One region of the Aquamicrobium segne genome, then DNA from elsewhere that is predicted to be linked to it. Evidence: riboswitches for the same ligand, from Rfam matches in the RefSeq annotation. Region 1 holds a riboswitch; each other region holds the start of a gene.
What was found. Region 1 has a riboswitch for cobalamin ahead of ACFPLB_RS13295 (TonB-dependent receptor plug domain-containing protein). Riboswitches for the same ligand answer to the same signal wherever they lie in the genome.
Positions count from the first base shown of each region.

Region 1 (12,464 bases):
TGAATGTCATCCAGAACGCCAGCATCTCCACTTCATCGGCCGTGGCGTCAGGGTGAAAGCGGATACCGCCCTTGGTCGGCCCGCGCGTGTCGTCATAGCGGCAGCGCCATGCAAGAAACGACTTTCGTGAGCCGTCATCCATGCGGATCATCAAGCGCACCTTGGTGGTTTCACGTGGATATTTCAGCTTCTCAATGACATCGGCATCGACATTGAGGTGCGTTGCGGCTTCGTCGAGACGGGTAAGGGCGCTATCCAGCGGGCTTGTTTCCGGCATCGTATTATCCTGTCTGTTCGGGTGGTAAAGGTGCGGCCTGCCGGTCGCGGAGATTGAAATGCACCAAAATGTGCAGGTGCACAAGAAAAGCTTTTATATTGTGCGTATTTTGTCAGATTGTTGCGCATTGGCAAAATGACAGGGCAGCATCTATGGTCCCGATGCTTGTTCGGCGTTGCATTCCTGCTATGACAGCGACATTATTTTACATCTGGATTTTATATCTGGCCTAAATCCTGGAACACATACCGGAAACGCTCATGTCCAAGCTGAAAGATATCAAGAAAGTCGTGCTCGCCTATTCGGGCGGTTTAGACACCTCCATCATTCTCAAATGGCTGCAAACCGAACTGGGCGCCGAGGTTGTCACCTTCACCGCCGATCTGGGGCAAGGCGAAGAACTGGAACCGGCGCGCCGCAAGGCTGAGATGATGGGCATCCAGGATATCCGCATCATGGATCTGCGTGAGGAATTTGTAAAAGACTTCGTCTTTCCGATGTTCCGCGCCAATGCCTTGTATGAAGGCACCTATCTTTTGGGCACCTCCATTGCCCGGCCGCTGATCTCCAAACATCTGGTGAAAATTGCCGAAGAAACCGGCGCTGACGCCATTGCCCATGGCGCCACCGGCAAGGGCAATGATCAGGTGCGTTTCGAGCTTTCCGCCTATGCGCTCAATCCCGACATCAAGGTGATTGCGCCCTGGCGTGACTGGTCATTCAAATCGCGCACCGACCTTATCGAATTTGCTGAACAGCATCAGATTCAGGTGCCAAAGGACAAGCAGGGCGAGGCTCCTTTCTCGGTCGACGCCAATCTCCTGCACTCATCCTCTGAGGGAAAGGTGCTGGAAGATCCGTGGGTCGAGCCGCCTGAATATGTGCACCAGCGCTCTGTCTCGCCATTTGATGCGCCCGATGTGGCAACCGAGATCGAACTGGAGTTTCTGAAAGGCGATGCAATTGCGCTCAATGGCAAGAAGCTGTCGCCAGCCACAATGCTTGCTGCCCTTAACGATCTTGGCCGTGACAATGGCATTGGCCGTATTGATTTGGTTGAAAACCGTTTTGTCGGCATGAAAAGCCGCGGTGTTTATGAAACGCCCGGTGGCACCATCCTGATTGCTGCCCACCGGGCAATCGAATCCCTGACGCTGGATCGTGGTGCGGGGCATTTAAAAGATGAGTTGATGCCGCGCTATGCGGAACTGATCTATAATGGCTTCTGGTATTCGCCCGAGCGTGAAATGCTGCAGGCGCTGATCGACAAGAGCCAGGAAGATGTTGAGGGCACAGTGCGGCTCAAGCTCTATAAGGGCAATGTGATTGTTACCGGCCGCAAATCGGCAAAGTCGCTCTATCGCGATGATCTGGTCACTTTTGAAGATGATCGCGGCGCTTATGACCAGAAAGATGCGGAAGGGTTTATTCGCCTTAATGCGCTGCGTCTGCGTACACTGGCCGCACGTCGCCGCAATCAGGGCTGAATTAACTTTTTTCAAGCATATTTTGATCCCGAAACTGGTTTTCAGTTTAAAGCCTGTCTCTTGAACCGGAAACCAGTTTCGAGAGACAGGTTTTAATCTTGGCGGGAGCTTTTGCGACCGCATTTTTGATCCGGCAGGATTGGTTTCAGGTAGGGCATCGTTTATATTGCGCCGCAATATGGACAGGAGGGCATAGCATGACCGCCTCGCGCACTGCCATCATTACCGGCTCAACCTCCGGGATCGGCCTTGCTATTGCCCAAGTGCTGGCGCTGGAAGGCTGTAATATCGTCGTCAATTCTTTTTCCGATACGGCGCAGGATCATGAGATCGCCGCTGAACTTGCCCGCACCCATGGTGTTGAGGCCGTCTATATCGCAGCAGACATGTCAAATCCGGCCGCCTGTCGCAATCTGGTGACACAGGCTGCTGAACGCTTCGGCGGTGTTGACATTCTCGTCAATAATGCCGGTATCCAGCATGTTGCGCCGGTTGAGGAATTCCCCATCGACAAATGGGAAGCCATCATCGCTATCAACCTGTCTTCGGCGTTTCACACCATTGCGGCAGCGCTTCCTGTGATGAGGGGGCAAGGCAGCGGGCGCATCGTCAATATCGCCTCGGCGCATGGGCTGGTCGCCTCGCCGTTCAAATCGGCCTATGTGGCGGCCAAGCATGGCATTGTGGGCCTGACCAAGACCGTGGCGCTGGAAGTGGCGCAAGACCACATCACCTGCAATGCAGTGTGCCCCGGCTATGTGCTGACCCCGCTGGTTGAAGCCCAGATCCCCGACCAGATGAAAACCCATAATATGGATCGCGACACGGTGGTGCGTGAAGTGATGCTGGAAAAACAGCCGACCAGAGAGTTTGTCAGCGTCGGGCAGGTGGCGGCTTGCGTGGTGTTTTTATGCTCGCCAGCGGCTGCACAGATTAACGGTGCCCATATTTCGGTCGATGGCGGCTGGGTGGCGCAATGATCGCATTATAGCTGCTTCATAAGGGGTTAAAGCCTGTCTTTCGAACTGGACCAGTTTCAGGATAAAGTTCGAGAGACAGGCATGCGTAAAAATAAAAATGCTCTAAGCTCTTGTTTTAGCCGCATTTGTGCTTGCGTCAGATGTAACCATCTGTGCTCGCAAAATGCTCTAGAATTTTGCCTTGATGCCAGCAAAAGCCGAGATGCCGGGCGTACCATAGCCCTTTACCGTCTGATACTTCTCGTTCAACAGGTTCTCGCCGCGAAGATAGACTTCGGTGGAGTCGGTCAGTTGATAGGCAACCCTGGCGTTGAGGAGAAGATAATCATCGAGTTTGCTATTGCCGTCCATGATGTCTGCTGCAAACTTCAAATCTGCGCCGATGGTCCATTTCTCGGCAGGTTTGGCCAAGGTCGACAGAACAAAGGCATGTCTGGGGATTCGCGAGTTGCGCTCACCATTTTCAGACTTTGAATCTGTGTAGGTATAGGAGCCGCCTATATCGAGCCAATCGGTTGCTGCATAGGTGAAAGAGGTTTCAACGCCTCGCGAACGGGTGGTTCCAGGCACTTGTTCGTAGCCGTTTCCATATATGATCAGATTATCGACATCGATTGAGAAATAAGTGACGTCTGCCACAAGGCGGTCATTCCAAAATGATTGTCCGATACCGATATCAAAACTTTTACTGGTTTCTGGTTTTAGATCCACATTGCCAACAGGCCCTCCCGGAAAACCCCAATCCGGGTCGGGGGGGAAAGGGGGCGCATAGAGTTCGTAAAGGCTTGGCGCCCGGAAACCTGTTCCAAAAGAGGAATGGAGACGGGTTCCGGTATGGGAAAGCGTGTAAGAGGCGGTGCCCCTGTAAGTCGTATGACCGCCAAATTCGGAATGTTCATCGTGACGCAAGCCAGCCGTGATGACGAGGTCTTCGAGAGGGCTGAGAATTGCCTGACCCCATACGCCGGTAAGATCGTATTTGTCGTTGGTCGGCGGCGAGGTAATGACCTTGGCCTGTTGCCGTTCATGGTCGAGGCCATATTGCAACAGGACTGCATCGTTTACTTCAAATGAGCCCTGATAGTCGAATTTCTGCCGCTGGCCGATATATCTGAAGATTGAGATGTAGCCCCCGTATTCGGAGGTGTCTTCCCGATCCACCTTGAAGCCTTGAATGGAGAAGGTGTTTTTCAGCCGTCCGTCCATGAGATCAAGGTTGAAACCGGCGCGCCCGCCTAGTGATTTGCTTATCTCTTCATTGACAAGATTATCCGCTCCCTCGTTGTCATACTGCGCTTTGGCATCTATATAGAGTGCAGAACCGAATACAGAGAATGCTTCGTTGATACGGTGTTCAGCGACGAGATCGACTGTGGCATTTTTATAGCCGTCGCGCTCTGGAAAACCGGCAGCGGCTGAAATGCCATCAGTATAGAGGCCGGAAATATTTGTGGCGAAATGTGAGCCCTCATTGGCGGCAGTAAAACCATAGCGGCCGCGCACCGTGCCAAAGGAGCCGCCTTCAGCCTCGACAATATGATGAAGGCCGCTTTCAGCTTCACCCATTGTTGAAATGTCAACCAGCCCGGCAATGGCGTTGGAGCCATAAAGGGTGCTTTGGGAACCTTTCAGAACCTCGATATTGTTAATTCCGCCAGTGAGAAGATGCTGGTAATGGGTCTGGACCTGCGTGTTGGAAGGATCGGAAATATCGATGCCGTTATAGAGGGTCTTGACATAGCCTGAACCAAGACCGCGTATGAACAAACCGCTTCGCGCTCCAAGCCCGCCGTTATTGGCGATGGAGACGCCGGGCAATAAATTCAGATAGTCGCTCACCACCGGGAGGGATTTCGCCTCGATCTGTGCCTGTGTGATCTGCTCAACCGTGGAGCCGGTTTTATTTTCTTCGGTTGCTGTGCGGTTGGCGGTTACTGAAATGGTTTGCAGTTCAATGACATCATCGTCCTGGGCAATGTTGTCTTGCGCCCATGCTGTGCTGCCCAGAAGCAGCGCACAGGCACTGCCGGTCCAAAAATATTTTCTCATCACCTACCCCAAAGGCCGGGCATTCATGCGCCAGCAGTTTTTATTTCCACCGCAGTCATGACAGGCAAAAGAGGGGTTTGACATCCACCTTGCAGGCCGTAGAGCACGCGGCAACACTTATCGTGTCACCGCAACGGACGGCCGCGCCTGATTCCACCCCGGAATCAGGAATGGGTGACTGGAACCGGCAGGTCTCCTGACTTTCGCGTCATTGCCTCCAGCCGCCTTCCCGGACCGTTATTTAGATCCAGTGGCATGTCGGAGAGAGGCTCGGCGTCTACAGTTGCGGGGGCAGTCGCGGTTTTGCCGATTTTCCGGCTGACCGTGTTCCCTTTTCATCCGTATTCGGAACCGTTTCCAGCCATGACGCTAATCATTGCCGGGCCTGTTTGTCAATTCACCTGTATAGTGCTGCTTGCTTCAGTGGCTTGTTCTTGCAGGCATGCAAAAATTCCGCTACGTCCCCGCTTTACCAAGTGGAGCCAAGGCCTTGACCGACACACAAGCCGATGTCGCCATCATCATGGGCAGCCAGTCCGATTGGGCAACCATGCGCCATGCGGCTGAAACGCTGGCCGCATTGGGTGTTTCTTATAAAAGCCTGATTATTTCGGCGCATCGCACACCGCAGCGTCTGTATGATTTTGCTACCGGGGCAAAGGCTGCCGGTTACAAGATTGTGGTGGCAGGCGCTGGTGGAGCCGCGCATCTTCCCGGCATGGCTGCTTCGATGACGCCTTTGCCGGTTTTTGGCGTTCCGGTGGAATCAAAAGCCTTGTCGGGGCAGGATTCGCTTTTGTCCATCGTGCAGATGCCTGCTGGCGTTCCGGTTGGCACAATGGCCATCGGCAAGGCCGGTGCAGTCAATGCAGCCCTTCTTGCCGCTGCCGTGCTGGCGCTTGATGATGCAGAACTGGCCGGGCGGCTGGATGCATGGCGCGCACAGCAGACACAAAATGTGGCGCTTGAGCCGAAGGATGATGCCTGATGCTGGCTCCTGGATCGACCATCGGCATTATCGGCGGCGGCCAGCTTGGCCGGATGCTGGCCATGGCTGCGGCGCGCCTTGGCTATCATATCGCCATTTTGGAGCCGCAGGCTGAGTGTCCGGCAGCCCAGCTTGCCAACCGGCATATTGTTGCCGCCTATGATGACCCTGCCGGATTGGCGGAACTGGCTGCAATCAGCGCTGTCATCACCTATGAATTTGAAAATGTGCCGGTGGAGGCTGTTGAGGCTTTGGCTGCCAAAGTGCCGGTTTTGCCGCCACCGCGCGCGCTGGAAATGTCACAGGACCGGCTGGTGGAAAAGCAGTTTCTAAACAGCATTGGAATTGGCACGGCACCGTTTCTGGCGGTGGACAGTGATGCGGATCTGGCCTCTGCCTTGCAGGATTTTGGCGGCAATGGTGTCTTGAAAACACGCCGCATGGGCTATGATGGCAAGGGTCAGCGTGTATTTCGCAACACAAAAAGCACGGATTGCGCTGGTGTCTTTGAGGACATGGGAGGTGTGCCGCTCATTCTGGAAGGGCTGATTTCCTTTGAGCGTGAAATATCGGTGATTGGCGCGCGTGACGCCAACGGCCATGTGGCGATTTACGATGCGGCTGAGAACGTGCATCGCGATGGCATTTTGCACACTTCAACTGTGCCGGCAGCCATTTCACCGGCCATGGCTGGCAGCGCCGGTGAGGCCACTGCCACTTTGCTTGACGCGCTTGGCTATGTCGGGGTGATCGGCGTGGAGTTCTTTGCGCTGGAGGACGGGTCGCTGCTGGTCAATGAAATGGCTCCGCGTGTGCATAATTCCGGGCACTGGACGGAAGTTGCCTGCACCATTTCGCAGTTTGAGCAGCATATCAGGGCCATTGCCGGGCTGACGCTGGGAAGCCCGCGGCGGCACAGCGATTGTGTGATGGAAAATCTGATTGGCGATGATGTGGCCCGCCTGCCTGAACTGGTGGCTGAAACTGACATCATGGTTCATCTTTACGGCAAGACGCAAGCGCGAGCGGGACGCAAAATGGGGCATTTTACCCGCATTTTCGTTGCGCCAGACGTATCGACATAATGGTCTTGCCCGGTTATGGCTAGAGCGCCGTGCGTCCTGTCGGACGCACAAAGGACGCTCTAACTCTTTGAATGAGCATCGGAATTATCCAAAAACCGATTCCACTTTTTGGTCCGATGCTCTAAGAAAGATCATCATCCGAGACTGAAAACTGTCGTAAGGCCAGAGCCTCTTCAATCGGCAGGGCAGGCGAAAACAGGTAGCCTTGCGCGTTGACGCAGCCCATGGATTGCAAGATGCGGGCCTGTTCGCAGGTTTCGATACCTTCGGCTGTTACCTCTATATTGAGTGTTTTGGCCAGATCGATAACGGCCTTGACCAGCAGACGGTTTTCGGGGGTTCCGGCAAGATCAACGGTAAAGCTGCGGTCAATCTTGATCCGGGACAAGCGATGATCCTTGAGTGAGGCAAGCGAGGAAAAGCCGGAGCCAAAATCATCAAGGGCGATGGAAATGCCTGCTTTTGCCAAATATGTCAGCTTTTCCTGAAGATGCTCGCTATCGACAGGTGCTTCTTCGGTAATTTCGATTTCCAGCATCGAGGATGGCAGGCCATGCGCCTCAAGTCCGTCAAGGATCAGGGTATCGATGTCGGGGGCTTCAAGTTCGCGCGGCGAGATATTGATGGCAACGCGAATATCGGACCGCCCCTGATGGCGCAGCCTTTTTATCATGGTGCAGGCGTTTAAAAAGACTGTTTTGGTCAAAACCGGCAACAGGCCGGTGACATGTGCAGCGGTGATGATTTCAGGCGGGGCGATCGATCCATGGTCAGGGTGGTGCCAGCGCAGCAGGCTTTCAAAGCCGATGACCTTGCCGTTTTCCAAGCGGATGACCGGCTGATACCAGTTTTGTAGCTGGTCTGTTTCCAGGGCTGCCTTCAGATCGCGTTCAATACATTGCTGGCGACCGAAACTTGTTTCGAGCTCGGCGTTGAACATATAAAACTGGTTGCGGCTGTGGCGCTTGGCGGCATGGAGGGCATATTCAGCGCGCAACAGCATATTGGTCAGATCGGTCTCCGGCGTTACATAAATGCCGATGGAAGCCCCCAGGTGAACGGAACTGATACCCTTATAGGGACAGGAAAGAGAGGCAATGATCCGGCGCGCCAGTTCTTCAGGTTCGGGTGATTGACCATCTACCAGCACCAGCGCAAATTTATCGCCGCCTACACGGGCCAGAATGGGGCTGGCAGGAGCCTCGGTTTCGACCCGGTTTGCGATTTTGGCCAGCAGCTTGTCGCCGATACGGTGGCCATAGGCATCATTGACAGATTTGAACCCGTCCAGACCGATCAGCATGACGGTGAAGAGACTGTTTCCGACGGGGTCCAGCGATTTGACCGCCTGTTCCAGTCCACGACGGTTGAGCAATCCGGTCAGCGGGTCTTCCCGCGATTTTTTCTCCATCTCGGAGGCGTGTTGCCTGGCCTCGTATTTGAGGCGGCTTATTTCCCGAAAGCGGGTCTGGCCAAGAAAGGAGCTTTTCGTCATCCCGATGAAGAAGAGCAAGGTTGCGGCGGCCATCACATAGCTACCGGTGCCGCCATTCAAGATCATATACACTATAATCGTCAGCAGTGGCGGGGATATGAACAGGATCGGCAATGCAGCATAACAGCCGCTATAAGATACAGAACCTGCCGAAACGCCTGTCAGGATCAGAAGATAGACAGGCGCTTCAGGAGATGTGAAGCCTTGTGCCAGAACGGCGACATATGCCCATATGATACCCGCTGACAGCGCCAGCAGCTTATAGCTGTTGAGCCATTTGTTCAAAGAGTGCAGGTCAGCCTGCTCAAGCGCTTCTGCCTGGGGCTGCTTCAGCGCCAGAAAGATGCGTGTGCCATTGATGATATTGATGAGCACAAACCATAGCACGACATCCCAGGCAAAATCCGAGATGAATGTGGTGATGACGATCAGCAGCGACAAGATTGTGCTGATGGGCATTGAAATGAGCAGGCTGCTGCGCAGATCGGTAAGCTGATCGCGGAGAATGCCTGTTTCTACTCCGGTCTGTTTGCTCCGAAACGGCATCGTGCCCCTGAGGTTTGAAATTTGCTGTCGGGTCGTAGGGTCAGGATTTGATCAAATTAACAGGTCCTGACCCTAAGCAGACGAATTTCTTATTAAGGCGTAGCTTACACTCCATTGCAAGCGGGCAGAAGATGAAAAGTGGCGAAAATATGTTTTTGTCGGGGAAAATTTCTTTGAGCAAGAAGCAGCAGCGCCAGGTTGCCGCCATCTGCATTCAAAAATGAGCTCAGACCGGGTCTGAAAGCGTGTTTTCAATGGCTGCGATATTCAGTTCCAGATAAGCAACACGCTGGATCGTGCTGTTGCTGGGCAGGGAGCCGCTTGTGGCTGCTGCCAGCAACAAACTTGCCTGTTCCTTGCGCAGAGATTGCGACAAGGCTTCCAGTTGGGATTTTTCTTCATTGGTCATAGTGATGCGTATAGCCATATGGAGGCTGCCGCTCAAGCTGCCTGCCACCCAAAACCGGCAAGTTCATTACATAAAGGGTTAATTTTGCTGAAATTTACCCCGATTACCTGTCGGTGACGATTTTAACCTTGTCCCCGGCTGAAAGTGCAGCCCCCGGTCCAAGCGCATTGAGAACCCGAAACAGGTCGAGCTTGCGATCAACGCCCACCATCTGTGCAGCCAGCGTGCCCATGGTCTGGCCGGGTTTGACAGTGACGACTTTGATCCGCAGCGGCTGGAGCGCATTTTTTTCAGCCTGTGTCAGAAGGCGAAAAGAGCTGCTGACGGACTGCGCCACGCTGCCAAGAGCGGTGCTGGCTGCCGGGGCTGCAGTCAACAGCCGGTAAACCTGATTGCCGGCGCGGATGACGGTGACATCAAATTGCCAGCCTTCAGCGCGCGCTTTGGCATTTGCTGCCGGATTGCCGTTGATGGTTGTCTCTTGCACACTGGATGCGTCAAGCCCTGCCACCCAGCCGCTGCGGATATAGTCTGCCAGTGAGCGACCGGGGTCGAGGGCAACACCATCAAAGCGAACGGCCATATCGCCCGGCCCGGTTGCCGTGACAGCCGCTGCCGTGTTGTCAATCATGAAGCCGTCGGGGACTGAAAATGAAATGCCGAGCTTCGGGTGCAGAAAATCATTGCCGCGCACATAGCCTTCTTCGGGCGTGTCGCCAAAAAGCAGGCCGTCAATACCGGCAAGGTAGCTGTCGCGGTCGCGTGTGCCGACGCCGGGCTGGCCGAATTGACGGGCATGGCGCAAGGCCAGTTCAATGCGCTGCGGTGTGTTGGGGTGTGTGGCCAGAAAGTCGAGGCTGGCATCGGTTGCCCCGGTGACAGATCGAAAATCCGTATAAGCCGACATGGATTGCAGGAAGCGGCTGGAGGCATAAGGATCATAACCTGCCTCGCCCAGTGATTTGATGCCGATGACATCGGCTTCCAGTTCCTGATTGCGCGAGAACTGGGCAAGGCGCAATTTGCCGCGAATAAGTGCGGCCTTGGCGGCAGGGTTGTCGCCCAGCACGTCGGCGACGACCTTGGTGGCAAGTCCTGCCTCGGCTTCCAGCCGTTGCCGCTGCAAGCCGTGATTGGCGGTGACATGGCCCATTTCATGGGCGACCACGGCTGCAAGTTCTGACGAATCATTGGCCAGCGCCAGAAGGCCGCGGGTGATGTAGAGATAGCCGCCCGGCAGCGCAAAGGCGTTGACATTGGGTGAGTTTAAAATGGTGATGCGGTAATTCTGGCCCGGATTGGCCGAAACCGTGGTCAGGCTGCCAATGACCTTGGCCACCATGCGCTCCAGCTTCGGGTCGGAATACTCCCCGCCATAAGTGGCCAGAATGCGCGGGTGCTGGGCGCGCGCCAGTTCGCTCAGCTTGTTATTGGCGGTGACATTGTCCACGGTGACCGGCTTTGTGGAAGGCCGGAAGGCGGATTCCTGCATATCAGGCGGCACGATGGCCTGACAGGCGCCCAGTGCTGAAGCTGTCAGGGCCAGCATCAGCATCTGCAGCGAAAATGGCTTTCGGTCAGGCTTCAGAGCGGGCAACAGCGGGATTTCCTTCCTCAACCGGGATCAGCAAGATTTACAGCAATAGACAGGGTCTGCCGTGATTCGACCGATCCTGCCATAGTTTCTGACGTTTCCATGATGCTAAATTATGTCTGTAATACGGGCAAACAGTCCAGCCGGAGTATTTTATCTGCAAGATCAACCGGCTTGTTGTGTGCCTATATAGCGCTGGAAAGCCTCTGGACCAGCCTTGCTGAAGAAATCCTGCACCGGGCCCTGCGCCACGACATGGCCGGTCTCGATGAAAATCATGTCATGTGAAATACGTTGCGCATCCTCGGGCTGGTGGGTGACGAACAGCACGGTCATGGCGCGTTCCTTTTGCAAGGCGGCAACGAGATCCAGCATATCTTCGCGCAAGGCAGGCCCAAGTGAGGCGAAAGGCTCGTCCAGCAGCAGCACGGGGCGCTCACGCACCAGAACCCGCGCCAGCGCCACCCGCTGGCGCTCGCCGCCTGAAAGTTCGCCGGGCAGCCGCTTGTTCTTGGCCTCCAGTCCGGTGCGCGCCAGCGCGTCAATGATTGCAGCATGGTCTGCCTTGGTCAGGCGCAGGGAAGGGGAGCGACCCAGCCCGACATTTTGCTCGACATTCAGATGCGCAAACAGGTTGTTTTCCTGAAACACCATCGAGACCGGCCGCCGGGCCGGACTGTCATGGGTGACATTCCTGTTCCCGATCAGAATATGACCGGAAGCAGGCTTTTCAAAACCGGCAACAAGATTGAGCAGCGTGGATTTGCCTGATCCGCTCGGCCCCATAATGGCGGTGACATGGCCTGCCCGACAGGTGACGTCAAATGAAAATACACCCTCGCCATAGCTGAAAATCACCTTGTCCAGCTGCACTTCAGCGGGAGAGGAGGCAGAAGATTTCATGGCCGTTTTTCCCTTTGCCAGGCGGGCGCCAGCCTGGCAGACATAAACATGAGCGCCAGACAGGCCAGCCCCAGAATGAGCGCCAGCCCTGCCGCATCGCTGGTGCGGTAACTGCCCATGCGCTGCAATAAAAGATAGGGCAGGGTCTGCACCGCATCTGAGCCGAAAAGTGCAATCACACCAAGATCGCCCAGTGACAGCGCCATGGCAAAAGCCGCAGCCGTCGTCATTGGCCGGCGCAGCACCGGCCAGTCGATCAGCCGAAACCGCACCCAGCCAGCAATGCCAAGCTGGGCACATAAACGCTCATGGCGCGCACTTGCCGCATCATGGGCAGGGCGGATGGCTCGGATGGCAAAGGGCATGGCCATCACCGCATTGACGGTGATGACCAGTATCGGGGCAAGCGCAAACACATCAGCCACATGGCGCAGCAGGATGAACCAGCCAGCGCCAATGACAATGGGCGGCACCACCAGCACGAAGCTGGCACCTGTATCGGTGGCATAGTGCAGCAATGGGTGGCGCGCATGGGCAGGGTGTTCCAGCGCCTGTCGAGCCATTACCAGCGCCAGGGACAGGCTGGCCGCCAGCAGTGCGGACAGCATGGCCAGAACAAGGCTGGTAAGGGTTGCGCGTTGCACGGCAGGG
Region 1 is NZ_JBHSLL010000050.1:13,349-25,812, forward strand. Features, by position in the region: gene ACFPLB_RS13280 (Glu/Leu/Phe/Val family dehydrogenase) at 1-277, opposite strand, end outside; gene ACFPLB_RS13285 (argininosuccinate synthase) at 538-1,764, shown strand; gene ACFPLB_RS13290 (3-hydroxybutyrate dehydrogenase) at 1,962-2,744, shown strand; gene ACFPLB_RS13295 (TonB-dependent receptor plug domain-containing protein) at 2,913-4,793, opposite strand; cobalamin riboswitch at 4,963-5,164, opposite strand; gene purE (5-(carboxyamino)imidazole ribonucleotide mutase) at 5,284-5,781, shown strand; gene ACFPLB_RS13305 (5-(carboxyamino)imidazole ribonucleotide synthase) at 5,778-6,866, shown strand; gene ACFPLB_RS13310 (putative bifunctional diguanylate cyclase/phosphodiesterase) at 6,988-8,907, opposite strand; gene ACFPLB_RS13315 (hypothetical protein) at 8,955-9,131, shown strand; gene ACFPLB_RS13320 (hypothetical protein) at 9,134-9,334, opposite strand; gene ACFPLB_RS13325 (M48 family metalloprotease) at 9,420-10,871, opposite strand; gene thiQ (thiamine ABC transporter ATP-binding protein) at 11,076-11,813, opposite strand; gene thiP (thiamine/thiamine pyrophosphate ABC transporter permease) at 11,810-12,464, opposite strand, start outside.

Region 2 (6,845 bases), on a different contig from region 1:
GAAAACCTGCACAATGCTTTGAAGATGATCGACAATCGCTTCAACGCACTGGCGCATTGGGACAATCCAGAAGGTGATCGCTACTGTGTCGAACTTGAAATTATTTCAGTCGAAATGAATATTGATCAAGATGGTCACGTTGACAGCTTCCCGCTGATTGAAATACTGAAGACCAATATTGTTGACCGAAAAACCAACGAGCGCATTGAGGGAATTGTTGGAAATAATTTTTCCTCTTATGTGCGCGATTATGATTTCAGCATCGTGCTGCCCGAGCACAATAAGAACCGTTCCAAGTTCAGCTTTCCAGACAATTTTGGTGATTTGCATGGAAAGCTGTTCAAATATTTCCTCAATTCCGCTGCTTACAAAGCGCATTTCAGTAAAGCGCCGGTCATATGCCTGAGTGCCTCAAGCAGTCAGACATATCGCAGGACTGAAAATCAGCACCCTGTATTGGGCGTTGAATACCGGCAGGGTGAATTGTCCTCGACTGACCTGTATTTCCAGAAGATGGGATTGCAGGTTCGCTATTTCATGCCTCCAAACAGTGTTGCGCCTTTGGCTTTCTATTTTTGTGGCGATCTGCTGGGTGATTACACAAATCTGGAACTTGTCAGCACCATCAGCACGATGGAGACTTTCCAGAAGATTTATCGGCCCGAGATTTATAATGCCAATTCGGCCGCAGGGGTCCGCTATCAGCCCAGCCTGAAGCATCAGGATTATTCGCTGACCCGAATTGTCTATGACCGCGAAGAACGCAGCCGGCTTGCCGTCCAGCAAGGGAAGTTTGCCGAAGAGCGCTTCATCAAGCCGTACAAGGCCATCCTTGAACGGTGGTCCGCCAACTACGCTGCTTGATCAATAGGAATATAAGGTCATCTGTCTTGAAAACACTGTTACCAACCTCAACTGCCGGCAGCCTGCCAAAACCTTCCTGGCTTGCCGAGCCTGAAAAACTTTGGTCACCATGGAAATTGCAGGGCCAAGAACTGATCCTGGGCAAGCAGGATGCCCTGCGTTTGTCTCTTGATGACCAACGACAGGCAGGCATTGATATTGTCAGCGATGGCGAACAGACACGCCAGCATTTCGTGACGACCTTTATCGAGCATCTTGATGGCGTTGATTTTGAAAAGCGTGAGACTGTCAAAATCCGCGATCGCTATGAGGCGAGTGTGCCAACGGTTGTTGGTGCGGTTTCCCGCCCAAAGCCGGTTTTTGTCGAAGATGCAAAATTCTTGCGTCAACAGACCACACAGCCCATCAAATGGGCTCTGCCGGGTCCAATGACCATGATCGATACGCTTTATGATGCCCACTATAAGAGCCGTGAGAAACTGGCATGGGAATTTGCCAAACTTCTCAATGAAGAGGCCAGAGAACTGGAAGCTGCCGGTGTCGATATCATCCAGTTTGATGAACCGGCATTCAATGTGTTTTTTGATGAGGTGAATGACTGGGGCGTCGCCACGCTGGAAAAAGCAATTGAAGGGCTCAAATGCGAAACCGCTGTTCATATTTGCTATGGATACGGCATCAAGGCCAATATTGACTGGAAAAACAGTCTGGGATCAGAATGGCGACAATATGAGGAAGCTTTCCCCAAACTGCAAAAATCCAGTATCGATCTGATTTCTCTGGAATGTCACAACTCACATGTTCCGATGGATCTCATTGAGCTGATCCGGGGTAAAAAGGTCATGGTGGGCGCCATTGACGTGGCGACCAATAGTGTTGAGACGCCCGAAGAGGTTGCCAATACCTTGCGCAAGGCACTGCGGTTCGTCGATGCCGACAAGCTCTACCCATGCACGAATTGCGGCATGGCGCCACTGCCCCGGCATGTCGCGACCGCCAAGCTGAAGGCTTTAAGTACAGGCGCGGAAATCGTCCGGAGAGAACTTTTGGCGTAAAATCAGTCTCTCGAAACCGGAAATCCGTTTCGGGAGACAATTTTTAGTTATAATCACCCATGACGGCAACAAGCAGCGTCCGCAACTTGATAACATTTGGATCAAGCGCTGCGGCAGAACGGTCAATGATCGCAATCTGGGCGCGGGCGGCGGTCTCCAGACATTGCTGTTCTGGCACTGACAGGATCCAGTCAATAAAAATGTCTTCCGGTGGCGGGAGTGATGAAATTGTGGCAACGGCTTTCAGATCAGGCATGTGCCCCTTCATCATGCTGCTCTTGTGTCGGGATGTTGTCATGCCTCGATCTCCAGCGGCGTGAGGAGTTTTGAGCAGCAAGCCAGAATAAAACCTTCCGTAACTTCCTCGTCGAGAATGCCGCCATTGTGATCCATTTCGACCTCGCCGGAGAGTTTTTTCACCTTGCAGGTTCCGCACAGGCCAAATTCACAGGCGGCAGAAATGCGCACCCCTCCTGCCCGGGCAGCCTGAAGCACAGTCTGGCCGGGCAGGCATGAGGCCTGAACATCGGACAGCGTAAATTGCACCGACATGGCTTGTGATGACTGGTCAGTCTCGGCATTAGTGAAAGGCGCTGTCACGGCTTCGACAGCAGGCGCAGCAAAGCTCTCCTGATGATACTGCTCCATGTTGAAACCGACAGTTTCGAGCATGTCACGTACTGCGTTCATGAAGGGCTCCGGTCCGCAACAGAACACTTCACGCTCTCGAAAATCGGGCGACAGCAGCGGCATGCGCACAGCGTCAATGCGCCCGATATGACCAAACCAGCTTTCTCGGCTGGAGCGCTCCTCAATCAGAAACCCCAGCGTCAGGCCCGGCATGGCGCTGCCCAAAAGCTCAAGCTCCTTGCGGAAGATGATCTCTTCTGGTCGGCGTGCACAATTAACGAAGGTGACATCTGTCCATGGGGCGCAATCATTCAGCCAGCGTAGCATGGACATCATCGGCGTGATGCCCGAACCAGCCGACAGGAAAAGATATTTTGCCGCCGGATAGTTGTGATGGGAAAAACTGCCGGCCGGACCAAAGGCGCGGATGTGAGACCCGATCTTCAGGTTTTCAAACATCCAGCGTGTGCCGATGCTGCCAGCTTGCGCCTTCACCGTCACGGCGATGGAAAATGGCCGCGAAGGGGACGAAGACAGCGTATAGGTACGAAGCAGCGGCTCTTCCCCGACCGGCAGTTCCAGCGTCATGAACTGGCCGGGCTGATAGCGAAACCAGGTCTGGTTATCCGAGCGGAAAGTAAAGGTTTTCACCTCCGGCGCCTCATCGATGATCCCGATGACTTCCAGCACCTGAAGACGGTCGTCCCAGGGCGTCATCTCATCAAGAAAACGATAGAGGGAGGGATCGTTCATGGCATTCATCGCTCCCTCCTTACGCGGCCTTGCGTTGTTTTGCGCTTTCTTCTTCCTCCAGCCGCTTGCCGATGAAATCCGCATACCAGTCGACGAACTGCATCACGCCACCTTCATGGATGGGTGAATAGGGACCGGGCTGATAAGCGGGCGACTTGATGCCGAAAGCGTTTTCTTCAACGATGCGGCGATCTTCGTCATTGGTCATGGACCAGACATGGGTGAGTTCATCCACCGTATAGTCAACGCCCTCCACCGCATCCTTGTGTACCAGCCATTTGGTCGTCAGTGCGGTTTCGGTGGGGCTGATCGGCAACACCCGGAAGGTGGTGGCATGATCGATCAGCACATGGTTCCATGTCGTGGGATAATGATAGAGCATCAATGTGCCGATACGATCGGCTGAAACACTATCTGACAGATTTCTGGCCACGGCCCGCTTGCCCGTCATCGTGTAGCTGACTGCATCGCGCAAAAGCGGCGCGCGCGTGGCGCGGTACTGGCCTGCATCGTCCAGATGAAACCACGCCGGCAAGCCCGCAGCCTCACAATGTTGCCAATGCGCCACCATCTCAGGGTCGCTTTCGACACTGGGAACTCCGGTTGCGCCCGGCGCTTCAGGGAAAGTCTTGCACAATTCAGGGTGATTGGCCGCGCAATGATAACATTCACGGTTGTTTTCCCAGACCAGCTTCCAGTTGCCCTTTTCAATGATGGTGGTCTCATGAGCAATTTTGGCGTTCAGCAGGTTGTGGGGAGCAAAATAAGGCTCCATCATGGTGCGGAACGGTGCAAAATCAGCAGGTTCGTCAGCCAGGCAGATGAAAATATAGCCAGCCACGCTTTCGCAGGCGACCGGCTTCATGCCAAAATCCTCCTTGCAGAAATCTTCATTCATCTCGCGGGCAAAGACCAGCGAACCATCCAGGTCATAGGTCCATTGATGATAGGGGCAGACCAGTTTTGCAGCCGTCCCCTTATGGGCGGTGCAGACGCGGCTGCCACGATGGCGGCAGGTGTTGTGCAGGGCGCGGATAACACCATCCCTGCCGCGCACGATCACCACCGGATGATCGCCCACCTGAACCGTAAAATAGGAACCGGGCTTTTCAAGCTCGCAATCATGGCCGACAAACAGCCAATCACGGTACCAGATCAGTTCAAGGTCAAGTTGGAAGAAATCCGGGTCAATGTAAAAAGGCTGTTGCAGGGAAAACCCGTCCCGCCTTTCACGAAGCTGCCTCAGCATTTCAGTGCGCATATCCATGTCCGTCCTCGCAATTCAACAAGAACTGAACTTGGTGGTGATTTCAGGGGAAGAAGGCTTGCAGGCATGGCTTGCCCGAAACACTCTGCCGCTTGACCGCCCACCGCGATCAGTCAGGATTAAAACAATCCGGGGCTGGTTTCCGGGCTCCGAAGCTGGCCTTGTCAGACCTGTCCCGACACCTTCCCGGGCTCTTGCCCAGTGGCTTTTGTCGGGTTTTTTAGCTTCGCTACCGTTGCGGGGGCAGCGCCGGCGTTAAACCGGCTTCCCAATTATCCTGCCGGGAAAACCGGCAAGCACCTCGAATGCCTTACATGATCACGGATGACGCCTGCCATGCCAGTGTGAAAACGACATGGCGCAAGACAGAGGCGACAGGCTCAATCCCATGAAAGCGCCCCGCCATTTTGATATTCGATCACCCGGGTCTCAAAAAAGTTCTTTTCCTTCTTCAGATCCATTGCTTCCGACATCCACGGGAACGGGTTTTCGGTTTCGGCAAACACCGGCGCAAGGCCAAGCTGGGCGCAGCGGCGATTGGCGATGAAGTGCATATATTGCTCGCACAGCGCCGCGTTCAGCCCGAGGAAGCCGCGCGGCATCGTATCGCGGCCATAGGCGGCTTCAAGTTCGGCCGCATCGACCAGCATTGCGCGAATCTCATCCTGAAACTCTTTGGTCCACAGATGCGGGTTCTCGATCTTGATCTGGTTGATGACGTCGATGCCGAAATTCAGGTGGATCGATTCGTCACGCAATATGTATTGATATTGCTCGGCGATGCCGACCATCTTGTTGCGGCGGCCAAGCGACAGGATCTGGGCAAAGCCGGTATAGAACCACATGCCCTCAAACACGACATAGAAGGCGACGAGATCGCGCAGGAACTGCTGGTCGGACTCCGCTGTACCGGTGGTAAAATCCGGGTTGTCGAGGTTCTGCGTGTGGCCGAGCGCCCATGCCGCCTTGTCGGTGATCGACGGCACTTCGCGATACATGTTGAACAGTTCCCCCTCATCGAGGCCGAGGCTTTCGACAATATACTGGAAAGTATGGGTGTGGATTGCCTCCTCAAAAGCCTGACGCAGCAGATATTGCCGGCATTCCGGGTTGGTCAGGTGACGATAGATGGCCAGCACGATGTTGTTGGCCACCAGAGATTCGGAGGCGGCGAAGAAACCAAGATTGCGCTTGAGCATGCGGCGCTCATCCTCGGTCAGCCCGTCCTTCGACTTCCACAGCGCAATGTCAGCCTGCATGGAAACCTCGGTCGGCATCCAGTGATTATTACAGCCAGCGAGGTATTTTTCCCATGCCCAGTGATATTTGAGCGGCAAAAGCTGGTTAACGTCGGCGCGCGCATTGATCATGCGCTTGTCATCGACGGTGACGCGGGCGGCACCCCGCTCGATCGCGCCAAGGCCGGTGGCGTCGGCTTCCGCATTGAGCGCGATAAGGTTGGCCGGGGCGGCCTTCGGTTCGGACCAGTCGAGCATTTTTTCTTCCTTCCTTATTGATGGGCCCTTGTTGGTGGCGGCTGCTTACTGGCAGGCTTCGCAATCGGGGTCATCGATGGTGCAGGCCTTGCCCCATGCGGCGTTTGGATCGATCTCAATGGGAACTGCTGCAACCGTGGCCGACACCGCATTGAGCTTGCCGTCCGTGCCCTTCAGCGTCGATTTCTCGACATGGGTGGCCGAGCGCGAGCGCAGATAATAGGTCGTTTTCAGACCCTTCCTCCACGCCAGCCGGTAGAGTTCATCAAGTTTTTTTCCTGACGGATTGGCGATGTAGAGGTTGAGCGACTGCGCCTGATCAATCCATTTCTGGCGGCGCGAGGCGGCTTCGACCAGCCATGCGACATCGATTTCGAAAGCGGTGGCGTAAAGCGCCTTCAGATCGTCGGGAATGCGGTCGACTGCACCGATGGACCCATCAAAATATTTCAGGTCCGAAACCATGACCTCATCCCACAGGTCGCGGGCCTTCAGATCACGCACCAGTTGCGCATTCACCACGGTGAAGTCGCCCGACATGTTCGATTTGACAAACAGGTTCTGATAGGCTGGCTCGATCGACTGCGACACGCCGCAAATGTTGGAAATCGTTGCCGTCGGCGCAATCGCCATTGTGTTGGAGTTGCGCATGCCAATGGTTCTGACGCGGCTTCGCAAGGCTTCCCAGTCAAGTGTCGAGGAGGTATCCATCTCCACACCGGGCCGTGCCTGTTCCAGCAGCGCAATCGAGTCGATCGGCAAAATGCCCTTCGACCATAG
Region 2 is NZ_JBHSLL010000014.1:16,052-22,896, reverse strand. Features, by position in the region: gene ACFPLB_RS06130 (DUF1852 domain-containing protein) at 1-864, shown strand, start outside; gene ACFPLB_RS06125 (methionine synthase) at 891-1,919, shown strand; gene ACFPLB_RS06120 (hypothetical protein) at 1,963-2,217, opposite strand; gene ACFPLB_RS06115 (FAD-binding oxidoreductase) at 2,214-3,302, opposite strand; gene ACFPLB_RS06110 (aromatic ring-hydroxylating oxygenase subunit alpha) at 3,322-4,569, opposite strand; cobalamin riboswitch at 4,686-4,888, opposite strand; gene ACFPLB_RS06105 (ribonucleotide-diphosphate reductase subunit beta) at 4,950-6,065, opposite strand; gene ACFPLB_RS06100 (ribonucleoside-diphosphate reductase subunit alpha) at 6,111-6,845, opposite strand, start outside.
Region 2: linked by a shared signal. The riboswitch ahead of ACFPLB_RS06110 (aromatic ring-hydroxylating oxygenase subunit alpha) and the one ahead of ACFPLB_RS13295 (TonB-dependent receptor plug domain-containing protein) in region 1 are both predicted to bind cobalamin.

Region 3 (12,464 bases), on a different contig from region 1:
TCATCCTTTGAGGTGTTGAGCGTGATCTCGGTGCACAGATTGGATGAATGCACAACGCCGACATGGCCCTGTGGCGAGCGGATGTTGCACGGATCCTTGAAGGTAATCCACGGATGGCCGGTCTCAAACAGCATGGTCAGCATCTTGCGCCACAGATCGAGCGCCCGGACCTTGCGGAACACTTTTAGCTTGCCAGCCGCTGCCCATGCCTCATAGCCCTCATAGGCCTTGCGGAACGAATTGCCGGTGAGGTCGTGCAGGCAGGGGGTCTCGTCGGGTGAGAACAGCGTCCATTCGCCGTCCTCCTCCACCCGTTGCATGAACAGGTCCGGCACCCAGTTTGCCGTGTTCATGTCATGGGTGCGGCGGCGGTCGTCGCCGGTGTTTTTTCTCAGATCGAGGAATTCCTCAATATCGATGTGCCAGGTCTCCAGATAGGCACAGACCGCACCCTTGCGCTTGCCGCCCTGGTTGACGGCAATCGCCGTGTCATTGGCGACTTTCAGGAACGGCACCACCCCCTGGCTTTCGCCATTGGTGCCCTTGATATGCGCGCCAAGGCCACGCACCGGCGTCCAGTCATTGCCAAGCCCGCCCGAATATTTGGCCAGCAGCGCATTGTCCTTGACGCCTTTGAAGATCGCTTCCAGATCATCACCAATGGTGGTCAGGAAGCAGGAGGAAAGCTGCGGTCGCGTCGTGCCTGAATTGAACAGGGTCGGCGTCGAGGCCATGAAATCAAAGGACGACAGCAGGTCGTAGAACTCGATGGCGCGCGCCTCGCGGTCGATTTCGCGTATAGCCAGCCCCATGGCGACGCGCATGAAGAAGGCTTGCGGCAGCTCAAAACGCTTGGCCCCGGTGTGCAGGAAATAACGGTCATAAAGCGTCTGAAGGCCGAGATACTGGAAATTCAAATCCCGCTCCGGCTTGAGTGCGGCACCCAGACGGGCAAGGTCGAAGCGGTCAAGTTCGGGGTCAATCAGCCCGGCATCAATGCCGGTCTTTACGAAATCCGCGAAATAAGTGGCATAACGCCCGCTCATCTCTCCTTGCGTCGCCTGCTCGGCGCGGCCGGAAACAAGCGTCAGCGCCTCGCGGCGCAGCCTGTCGAGCAACAGGCGAGCGGAGACGAAAGCGTAATTCGGCTCCTGCTCGATCAGCGTACGCGCGGCCAGGATTGGCGCCAGTGACAATTCGTCGAGCGAGACCCCATCATAGAGATTTCGCTGCGTCTCGGTGAGGATCGCGTCGGCTGACACCGCCTCCAGACCCTCGCAAGCCTCGCTGACCACCGCCGCCAGCCGCGCCTGATCGAGTGGTGAAAGCGTGCCGTCCTCAGCGCGGACATTGAGTTTGGGGGCGGCGGTCTCGATGCTGTCTGCCTTTGCGGCGGCACGCTCACGGGCGCGGTCTTCGCGATAAAGCACATAGGCGCGGGCAACGCGGTGATGTTCGCCGCGCATCAAGGCCAGTTCGACCTGATCCTGCACATCCTCAATGTGGAAGGTGCGGCCTTCGCCAATCCGCCGCGTCAAAACCGTCACCACCTGTTCGGTCAGTTCCGCAACAATATCATGCACGCGCCGCGATCCGGCTGCGGTAGACCCTTCGACTGCCAGGAAGGCCTTGGTCAGCGCCACTGTGATCTTGACCGGGTCGAACGGCGTCACCGCCCCGTTGCGGCGGATTACACGCCAGCCGGGTTCGACGGGCGGCTGCATCGAAGATTGTAATGAGATCGGAGCCGAATGGCTCTCCTTGGTCTGGATCGAAACGCTTGCCGACATCTTGTCCCCGTGGCGCTGTGGACGGGGATCTGGAGGAACGCATGCCGGCTGGACGCGGCATCACCGCGCATACAGGCAAGGCGCACCGCCGGGACACCCCGCCCGAGGTTCGTTCAACATCGCCATGGCAGGTCTCCTGGCTCGCAGGTCATTGTCACTGTCCAGCCTTCCCGGTGTCTTCACACCAGTGGCATTATGCGGACAGCAACTTGCTGCTTACAGTTGCGGGGGCAGCGCCGGATTTGCGAAATACACGCACCGGCTTCCCTCTTAGCTTCCAAGAAAAACGACTCGGAAGAACCATAACGACATACATCTAGTATGTGACAGGAATTTAATGTCAACAGGTAGAGATTCGTCATCCGATAATAAGTGCCACCTGTTTCGCCCTCTTCGCTTGCCGCGAATGAAAATGGGGGCAAACGCTTGGAACACAGCGTGAGTTTCTGCCTGATCGTGTCAGAGCATTTCAACCGGTTTCGTGAATGGCGATCACGCTGGCACAGTCGCCCGCCTTCACCAGACCGGGGAAGTGGCGGGCGACCAGCAGGCCGTCCATCTTTGCGTGGATTTCCTGCGGGGCAACACCGGTGCGGCCCGTGCCCCACACCCGCGCAATCACCATTCCCTTTGTTACCGTACCACCAAGATCAACCATGGTTTCGATCATCCCGTCTTCTTGCGCGAAGGCAAAGCAATCATCACCCGGCATATCCAGCCATGTTGTTGGTGTCTGTTCGACCACGCCGTCAACCAGCCCTGCATGGCGCAGCACGTTCAAGACACCCTTGCGTGCAATCTGCACGGTTTGGGCGCGCGATGTGCCGCCACCGCCCAGCTCTGTGGTGATAAACACCTTGCCCATCTCTTCGGCAGTCGTGTCGTACATGCCGACAGCGTCGATTTCGAGCATGCGCATCGAATAGGGCGCGCAAAATGCTTCGACTGCGGCGAATGCTCGCCGCTCCTGCTCCTTGTCCGGCAGAATATGGGCAGCACAGAATGGCAGAAAATCGAGCGTGCGTCCGCCCGAATGAAAGTCGAGCACAAGATCGGCGTGTGGCAGCAAATGGCGGGTGATATAGTCGGCGATCTTTTCCGTTACCGTGCCGTCGGGTCGGCCCGGAAAGCTGCGGTTCATATTGCCCTTGTCAATCGGCGAGGTGCGCGTTCCTACCCGAAATGCCGGATAATTCATGCCTGGAATGATGATGATTGTGCCAGCCACATCCTCCAGCTTCAGGCTGCGCGCCAGATCATAAAGCGCCAGCGGTCCTTCATATTCGTCACCATGATTGGCCCCGGTCAACAATGCGGTTGGTCCGCTTCCATTGCGGATCACGCAAATCGGTACCATCACCGAGCCCCATGCGGAATCGTCACGGCTATAAGGCAGCCGTAAAAAACCATGTTGCACCCCTTGCGCATCAAGATCGATGGTGGGCGAGATCGGTGACGGGCGAAGATGCTTGTCCAACATGTCAGGTCTCATGCAAGTTGCTCGATATATTTAGTCAAAGAAGGGAGGAGAAAAATACGGCCCATATCCTTCTTGCCTCATGCCTTCACAAACAATTCCCGTGGCACATTGGCCAGACACTCGACACCTGTTTCGGTAATCAGAATGGATTCGGTGATCTCCAGCCCCATATCTTCCAGCCACAGGCCGGTCATGAAATGGAAGGTCATGCCGGGTTTCAGCTCGGTTCTGTCACCGGGCCTCAGGCTCATGGTGCGCTCACCCCAGTCCGGCGGATAAGACAGGCCGATCGAATAGCCGGTGCGGTTATCCTTGACGATGCCGTATTTCTTCAAAACACCGAAAAACCCGTTGGCGATGTCTTCACAGGTGTTGCCGGGCCGGGCCGCGGCAAGACCGGCTTCCATGCCTTCCAGTGTCGCCTTTTCGGCATCCAGAAATGCCTGTGTCGGCTTGCCGAGGAAAACAGTGCGTGACAGCGGCACATGATAGCGGTTGTAGCAACCGGCAATCTCGAAAAAAGTGCCTTCATTGACGCGCATCGGCTTGTCGTCCCATGTCAGATGCGGGGCTGATGCATCTGCACCCGATGGCAGCAATGGGACGATGGCCGGATAGTCACCGCCAAAACGACCGTCAGGGCCGTCAACACCGCGTATTGCGACATCATAGATTTCTGCAACAAGATCGCATTTGCGCATCCCGACCTCGACACGGTCAAGAATGCGGGCATGCATTGCTTCGACAATGCGCGCTGCCTTGCGCATATAGTCGATTTCAGTTGCGCTCTTGATGGCGCGCTGCCAGTTGACCAGCGCCGTGGCATCGGTAAAGCGCGCATTGGGCAGCCCCTTTTGCAACGCGGCAAAGGCAGCAGCAGAAAACCAGTAATTGTCCATCTCGACACCGATCACCAGCCTGTCGAGGCCGCGATCAGCCAGAACCGTGGAGAGAAAATCCATCGGATGACGCTCGGTTGACTGCACATAGTGATCGTCATAGCCAATGATATTGCCATGATCGAGATAGGCGGTGCGCCTGGCACCATTGGCATCCTGCCCGCGCCCGTACCAGATCGGCTCACCGGTCGGCGGCACAATCACCGCCTGATGCACGTAAAACGACCAGCCATCATAGCCGGTCAGCCAGGCCATGTTGGATGGGTCGCTGACAATCAGCGCGTCGATGCCTTTTGCCTCCATGGCATGGCGCGTTTTGGCCAGCCGTGCGGCATATTCCTCGCGGGTAAATTTCAAAGAAGCCGATGTCATGTTACGAAACTCCTCGGTTCAACTGTCAAAATTTGTGCCGACACCGGCATTGGCCGCATGGTCTCGCGCCAATGTGGCAATGGCCGTGTCCTGAACGCCGGTGCCGGTCAGATCGCAGATCGTGATGTCTTGCCTGCTCTGGCGACCGGCTGACTTTCCCGCAATCACCTGGCCCAATTCGGCAAAACCCGCCTCCGCATCAATCAGGCCCGCCTTGATGGCATGGTGCAATTCACCCAGAACCCGCGTCTGGCCAAGACGGTCGGCAACATAAAGTGTTGCGCGTTGTAAAACTGCCGGATCAATCTCGTTCTTGTGCTCGGCGTCCGACCCCATTGCGGTCACATGCTGTCCTGCCTCCAGCCATTTTGCATGCAGAATCGGTATCTCGCTCGGCGTCGTCGTCACGATGATGTCGGCGCCTGCAACCGCTTGCACCCCATCAGCAAAGGCGCGCACATCAATGCCAAGCTCAGCGCGCAGTGCCTGTGCCAGCGCTTCGGCTTTGGCGACATTGCGCGCCCATATCCGTGCCTCGCGGATCGGGCGCACCAGCATCAGTGCTTCCAGTTGCAACCGCGCCTGCATCCCGGCCCCAAAAATTGCCGCAATAGTGGCGTCATTGCGCGCCAGATATTTTGCAGCCACGGCGCCCGCTGCCGCTGTGCGCATATCCGTCAGATAGCCATTATCAAGCAGCAGCGCCTCAATCAGCCCGGTCTTTGCCGACAACAGCACCATCATGCCATTGACGCTTGGCAACCCGAGCTTGGGATTGTCGAAAAAGCCGGGGCTGATCTTGATGGCAAAGCCGTCGATCCCCGGCACATAGGCTGTCTTGACGTCAACTTCGCCGCGATGTTCGGGAATATCGAGCCGCAGGATCGGCGGCATCGCCACCTTTTTGGTTTCCAATGCTAAAAACGCATTTTCAACGCAGGCCACCGCCTCCAGATCAAGCCTCACGATTACCCGCAAATCCGCTTCGGTAAGGATCATCATCCGGCTCATTGCAATTGCTCCCCACAAATGACGCGCCGGTGCAAATCCATGTCGATATTGCGCCCTGACAGGATCAGCGCCACTGGCCCGCGCGGAACCACCTTATCCGCCAGCAATGCGGCAATACCCACCGCACCAGCCCCTTCGACGATCTCGCGTTCCTCATGATAGGCGTGGACAATACCGGCTGCGATTTCTTCTTCTGACAGCAAGATCACGCCATCGAGCAGATCGCGGCACATGGCAAATGTATGACGATTGGCAAGTCCGATGCCGCCACCAAGCGAATCTGCCAGCGTTTCGTCTTCACGCACCTGCACCGGGTGGCCTGCCGTCAAGCTTGCCTGCATGGCTGCCCCGCGCGCCATCGATACGCCGATCACCCGTACCTGCGGGCGCAAGCTTTTGACCGCTGCCGCTACGCCAGACGCCAGCCCACCGCCCGACAATTGCACCAATAGCGTATCGAGTTGCGGTAGATCCTCGATCAGCTCCAGCCCGATTGTTCCCTGTCCGGCAATCACGCCTGCATCATCAAACGGCGGCACCATCGTCATGCCCTGCTGCGCCACCAGAAGCTCGGCTTGTGTCTGCGCGTCGTCCTGACTGTTACCGACAATGCAGATTTGCGCGCCAAGTTTGGCAATCGCATCACGCTTGTTGTGCGGCACCAGTTGCGACATGCAGATCGTTGCATCAATGCCTTCAAGCCCTGCGGCATAGGCCAGCGCACGGCCATGATTGCCGGTTGAAGCGGCGACCACGCCACGCCGGCGCTCATCCTCACCAAGCATCGCCACCGCATTGGTGGCGCCCCGCAGCTTGAACGCCCCGGTCGGCTGATGGTGCTCCATTTTCATGTAAACCGGCACACCACAGCGCTGCGACAAATCATCTGACGGCTGCAATGCGGTGCGGGTGACCTTGCCTGTAATGCGCATCTGTGCTGCGCGTATATCTTCCAGTGACACGGTCATGGCGCGGCCAAGGGCAGGGTAAACACCTGTCCGCGTTCCGGCATGGCGCGGTCATCGCCACACAGTCGCAGGCACATCCATGCGGTTGCCTGATTGCTCGTCACCACCGGCTTGCCGAGCGCAGCCTCAATATCGGCTGCGGCTTCTGCCGCGCGCAACGCCGTGCATAAAACAATCAGCGCATCAGCTTGCGGGTCCATTGCCTCACGCGCCAGTTCGACCAGCGTTTCGGGTGCAATGCGCGCCATTTCGCGGTCGTCATCCATGCCAAGGCAGGTAAAACTTGCCACCTCAAAGCCGCTTTTTGCGAAATATGCGGCCACCGGCGCGCTGGTTTCGGCCAGATAGGGCGTCAAAATACTGATGCGCCTTGCGCTCAGCGCCTGCAATGCCTTGAGGGTTGCCAGCGGTGGTGTCACCACCGCGACGCCGGGTTTGCTAGCTTGAAATGCAGCCGCCACTGCATCGTCACCGATCACCACCGATGCCGAGTTGCAGGAATAGCAAAGCACGTCGAGGTCTTCGCCCGGCAGGATCAGCCCGGCTGCCGCGCTCAAGGCTGGTTGCATGGCGCGCAAATTCTCCGGGGTCGTTGGGTTGGCATAGGCAAGGCGGGCAACGTAAACGCCGATCTGTTTACTTGCCACCATGCGGGCATAGTCCGGCTCGGTGGTGTGGTCGGTTGCCAAAATCACCAGCCCGACACGGGCGTCGCATGGCCGCACCTCAAGCGGCGGTTTCACAGTGCGCTGATGAATGTTCAATGTTGTCATCTTATCGCTCCACCCGGCCATAACGCCGCTCCAGCCAGCGCAGTCCGAACACGGAGATGATCGAAATCACCAGGAAGAACACGCCCACCATCGTCATCGGCTCGATATAGCGATAATTGGTGTTGGCGATGCTGCGCGCCTGATTCATCAGTTCGAGCACAGTGATTGCTGACAACAGCGGCGTTTCCTTAAACATGGCGATAAAATAATTCGCCAGTGCCGGGATCATTGGCGGGATGGCCTGCGGCAGGATCACATGCACCCATGTCTGCAACGGGTTGAGATTGCAGGCTTTGGCCGCCTCCCACTGGCCGCGTGGCACATTGTCGATGCCACCGCGATAAACCTCGGCTACATAGGTGCCGTAATGCAGGCCAAGCCCGATGACGCCAGCCACCAGCGGCGACAGCAAAATTCCTGCCGATGGCAGAACGTAAAACAGGAAATAAAGCTGCACCAGAAGCGGTGTGCCGCGAATGAATTCGGCCATAAACCCGATTGGCCGCGCAATATAGGGGTTCGGCGAGCGGCGCAGCACCGCAAACAGCAGTCCAACGATGGCGGCCAGCACTGAACCCAACAGCGTTGCGATGATGGTGATCTTGAACCCTTCCAAAAGGGTCGGCATGATCTGCCAGACGAATTCCCAATCCCATTCCATCAGCTGCGCACTCCGTCGAGGCCACGTGTCAGGCGGCGTTCCAGCCAGCGCATGAAGGCGGAAATTGCCATCGCCATCGCAAAATAGAGTATCAGGATTGTTGCAAAGGGAATGAGCGTGCTGCCGGTTTGCGCCCGCACCACCTGTGCCTGAAAGGTCATGTCAGACAGCGAGATCAGCGACACGATGGCTGTTGCCTTCAACAGCTCGATGGCATTGTTGCCAAAGGTCGGCAGCATCAGGATCACGGCCTGTGGCAAGATGACATGGCGCATGGTCTGGTAGCGCGACAGGTTGACCGCCACGCAGGCTTCAAACTGTTCACGACCGATCGACTGCACCGCACCGCGCACGGCTTCGGCTCCATAGGCGCCGACATTGAGGCCCAGCGCCAGCACACCGGCCTGCATTGAGGTCAGATCAAATCCCAGCAGTGGCAGAACGAAATAGGCCCAGAACAACTGGACGAAAATCGATGTGCCACGGAAAAATTCAATATAGACGGTTGCCAGCCAGCGCAGCGCTGCAATCTGCGACAGCCGCCCAAACCCGGCAATAAACGCCATCACCAATGCCAGCGCACACCCCATCAAGGTCAACTGGACTGTCACCAGCGCGCCTTGCAGGATCAGGCCGAGATATCCGGACCAGTCGATCATCGGTTGTCACGCCTCGCTCGTTGTCGCCGCACAAAGAAAAAACCGCTGTCAGACATGAAATCCCGCGCCATCATGGCCAGATCGGTAAATGATGGAAAATGATGCGGCCCTCTTTACCCATGCGGGAGAAGAAGGCCGCGTGTTTTTACTCACTGCGCAGCACAGAGTTTTTCGCGCGATGTTGACATTGCTGCCGCTGCCGAGAAGCCATAAGGCTCGACAATCTCGGCGAATTCGCCTGATTCTTTCAGCTTGGCCAGTTCGACGTCGAACGCATCGCGCAAAGCCTCATCACCCTTGCGGAAGGCAGCGCCATCGCAATAGACCGGCGCATCCGAAACCGGCGCGACCATTTCCAGGCTGTCATCATTGGCCAGCCGCATCAGATCGCTGATCGACAGCACCGGCAGCGAATAGACATCAAGGCGGCCATCCTGCAACATGCGCAGCCCGCTCTGGCCGTCCGGCACCACGACAACGCGGTCACGCGGCACACCGGCATCAAGCGCCAGCCGCTCTTCGGTGCCGCCGCCCGGCGCGCCGATGGTGGCATCAGCATGGGCAGCGATATCAGCAAAAGTGTTCAACCCTTTCGGGTTGCCCTTCTTGACCAGAAAAGCTTCTGCGTCACACAGGATCGGTTCCGAATAAGCCACCGCCTCGCAGCGGTCCTTCTTCATGAACAGACCGGCAGTGACCACATCATGGCGGCGTGCCTGAAGGCCCGGAATCATCGCCCCATATTCGGAGATCGATGCAGCAACTTCCGGTACGCCCAGACGCTCAAACACGGCCTTGGCGACATCCGGTCCAGCCCCCGAAACCTTACCGTCAGCCGCGACCGCCGTAAAGGGCGGCTCGTTGGCAATGGCGATACGGGCAAAGCCCTGCTCCTTGAGCTGCTCAAGCTTGGGGTTGTCCTGCGCCTGCGCACCAATGGCGATGGCAGCAATGGCCGTGGCGGCGGCAATCCCGCCGATAATCAATTTCCTCATATTCCTGCTCCCTTGTTCCCTGGAATTTTCGTTGTCGCCTGCGGTCAGACCCGATGGCCCGCCGCGATGATCTTTTTCAAAAACGCTTGCGTACGTTCCTGCTTTGGATTGGAAAAAATTTCGTTGGGCGTGCCTTCCTCGACAATGCTGCCCTTGTCGAAAAACAGCACCCGGTCGGCAAAATCATGCGCAAACCCCATTTCATGAGTGACCAGCAGCATTGTCGTGTCGGTTTCGGCGGCAAGCTTGCGCATGACATTCAGCACTTCCTCGACCAGTTCCGGATCAAGTGCCGAGGTCACCTCATCAAACAGCATGATTTTTGGCGACAGCGCCAATGCGCGGGCAATCGCCACACGCTGTTTCTGACCGCCGGACAGTTGCGCGGGCATATTTCTGGCCCTGTCAGCCATGCCGACCATGTCAAGCAGTTCCATCGCCCGTTTTTCGGCATCAATGCGTGGCACTTTCTTGGTCAGGCGCGGGGCCAGCGTCACATTGTCGATCACCGATTTATGCGGAAACAGATTGAACAACTGAAACACCATGCCGATCTTCTGGCGCATTTTGGCAAGGTGGCGTTCATTGGCCGGCACCAGTCCGCTGCCATTTTTTTGCATATGGTAGAGCTGTTCGCCTTCGATCTGGATATGACCGCCATTGATCTGTTCCAGCGTCATCAGAATGCGCAGGATCGTCGTCTTGCCGGAGCCGGATGGCCCGATCAATGCCAGCTTCTCGCCCGGCATCACCTGCATCGACAGATTGTCCAGCACCTTCAGCGCGCCGAAGCTTTTGCTGATTTTGTCGATGTTGATGATAGGCGCAGTCATCCGGCCGCTTCTCCCCGTTGCGCCCCTAACGATGGGGAAGGCTTCAAATCATGTCAATTAGAAAATAATATCATGACAATTTAGATCGAAGACGAGGCCATTCAACCCGCCGGATTTTCTGTGTTTTTTGCAGCAATCCAAATTCGATCGGCTGCAGCTCAAATCGCCAGCAGCACATGTTCGGGGTCAGCCATCAGCAAATTGGCAACGACGCCCAGCCCGGTTCGCAATTCCTCCTCGCTGGTCGAGCCAAGCGACAGCCGCACCGCTGGTGTGCGAAACATGTCGGCGATCTGGAACGACACGCCCGGCGCAATCGCCACCCCTTGCAAGCGCGCCTGAGCAACAAAGGTTTCCTCAACCTGCCCCTTCGGCAGGTCAAGCCAGATGTGCAGGCTTTCCGGCTGCGCCCAGAACGCCGATTGCGATAAAACCTCAGCAGCAATTGCATGACGCTTGTGGATCGCCTCGCGTTGCCAGTCCACGAGTTCGGCGGCGGTTCCGTCCTGAACCCAGCGTGTTGCAATCTCCGCCATCAAGGGCGTCGCCATCCAGTTCGACACCAGATGACGATTGGCGACAGCTGCCACATAACGGTCGGGTGCAACCAGATATCCAATGCGCAGACCCGGAACAGCAACCTTGGTGAAACTGGTGACGTAAAATGTGCGCTCCGGTGCAAGTGCTGCAATTGGCGGTGTGGTGCGGCTGACCAGCGGGCCGAGAATGTCATTTTCGATAATGGCAATATCGTGCTTGCGTGCGACAGCAACCAGGGCGGCCCGCCGCTCTTCGCCCATCAGCGTTGCCGTCGGGCTGGTTGCTGACGGCTGGACAAAGACAGCCCGGATATTGCCGCGCTTGCAGGCGTCCTCCAGCGCTTGCGGCAAGATCCCCTCGCGGTCGATCGGCAGGCCCTCAAGCTGAAAGCCGAGATAGCTGGCCAGCGGCACCAGTGTGTGATGACCAATAGCCTCGGTCGCCACTGTCGCCCCTTGCGGTGCGGCAGTCATCAGCGCCACCGTCATGCCAGCGGTCGCACCATTGGTGACACTGATATTGAGCGGCGAGACTTCCAGCCCGCAGCCCAGCAACCATTCGACCGCCGCAAGGCGATGACGCGGAAAGATATTGTTGGGCCGGAACGACAACACGGCGCTCGGCGGCAGGTCCTGCGCCAGTTGTCCCAGTGCCGCGCGCATCTTGTCCAGATGTAGCGGTTCGCATACCGGCTTGAGGATCGACAAATCGATCAGATTACCCATGCGTTCCGGCAGATAAGGCGGTGCTGGCTCCGGCTGGCGCGCCTGCACAAAAGTCCCGCGCCCGATCTCGCCTGACACCAGCCCCCGCCGGATTAGTTCCTCATAGGCCCGGCTGATTGTCTGAACCGACAAATTCATCTCATCTGCCAGTTGCCGATGCGTCGCCAGCCGGGCGCCGTTTTCCAGATGTCCTTCATGAATGGCCCGCGCAATCTGATCCGCCAGCGAAAGATAGGCTGGACGGCGAATGAGATCAGGATCGGGGCGCCATATTGTCATGAGTTCATTAGTGACGCTAATCATGTCAATTGACAATCCCGATTCCGAAACACATGCTGCCCTATGACCGCACCCAGACTTGATGCTATCGACCTGAAAATCCTCGACGCGATTCAGCGTGATGGACGCATAACCAAGCTTGCGCTGGCCGAAAAGGCCGGATTATCGCCCACCCCCTGCTGGACGCGACTGGCGCGGCTGGAAAAAGCAGGCATCATTGCCGGATATCATGCACGGCTTGATTTGCGCCTTGTTGCGCCGGTGACCGGGGTGTTGATCGAAATTACACTGGGAAGCCACCGGCAGGCCGATTTCGAGCGCTTCGAGCGCGTCATCCGCACCTGCCCGGAAGTGGTGGCCTGCTGGTCGGTCGGCGGTGGCATCGACTATATGGTCAAGGTCGCAGCACGCGACATCGATGCCTATCAGCGCTTTGTCGATTCACTGCTTGAACGCGAAATCGGCATTGACCGCTATTT
Region 3 is NZ_JBHSLL010000014.1:3,233-15,696, reverse strand. Features, by position in the region: gene ACFPLB_RS06100 (ribonucleoside-diphosphate reductase subunit alpha) at 1-1,724, opposite strand, end outside; cobalamin riboswitch at 1,900-2,110, opposite strand; gene doeB (N(2)-acetyl-L-2,4-diaminobutanoate deacetylase DoeB) at 2,260-3,270, opposite strand; gene doeA (ectoine hydrolase DoeA) at 3,348-4,541, opposite strand; gene eutC (ectoine utilization protein EutC) at 4,560-5,552, opposite strand; gene eutB (hydroxyectoine utilization dehydratase EutB) at 5,549-6,520, opposite strand; gene eutA (ectoine utilization protein EutA) at 6,517-7,293, opposite strand; gene ehuD (ectoine/hydroxyectoine ABC transporter permease subunit EhuD) at 7,295-7,954, opposite strand; gene ehuC (ectoine/hydroxyectoine ABC transporter permease subunit EhuC) at 7,954-8,613, opposite strand; gene ehuB (ectoine/hydroxyectoine ABC transporter substrate-binding protein EhuB) at 8,763-9,608, opposite strand; gene ehuA (ectoine/hydroxyectoine ABC transporter ATP-binding protein EhuA) at 9,653-10,441, opposite strand; gene ehuR (MocR-like ectoine utilization transcription factor EhuR) at 10,600-11,985, opposite strand; gene ACFPLB_RS06045 (Lrp/AsnC family transcriptional regulator) at 12,049-12,464, shown strand, end outside.
Region 3: linked by a shared signal. The riboswitch ahead of ACFPLB_RS06100 (ribonucleoside-diphosphate reductase subunit alpha) and the one ahead of ACFPLB_RS13295 (TonB-dependent receptor plug domain-containing protein) in region 1 are both predicted to bind cobalamin.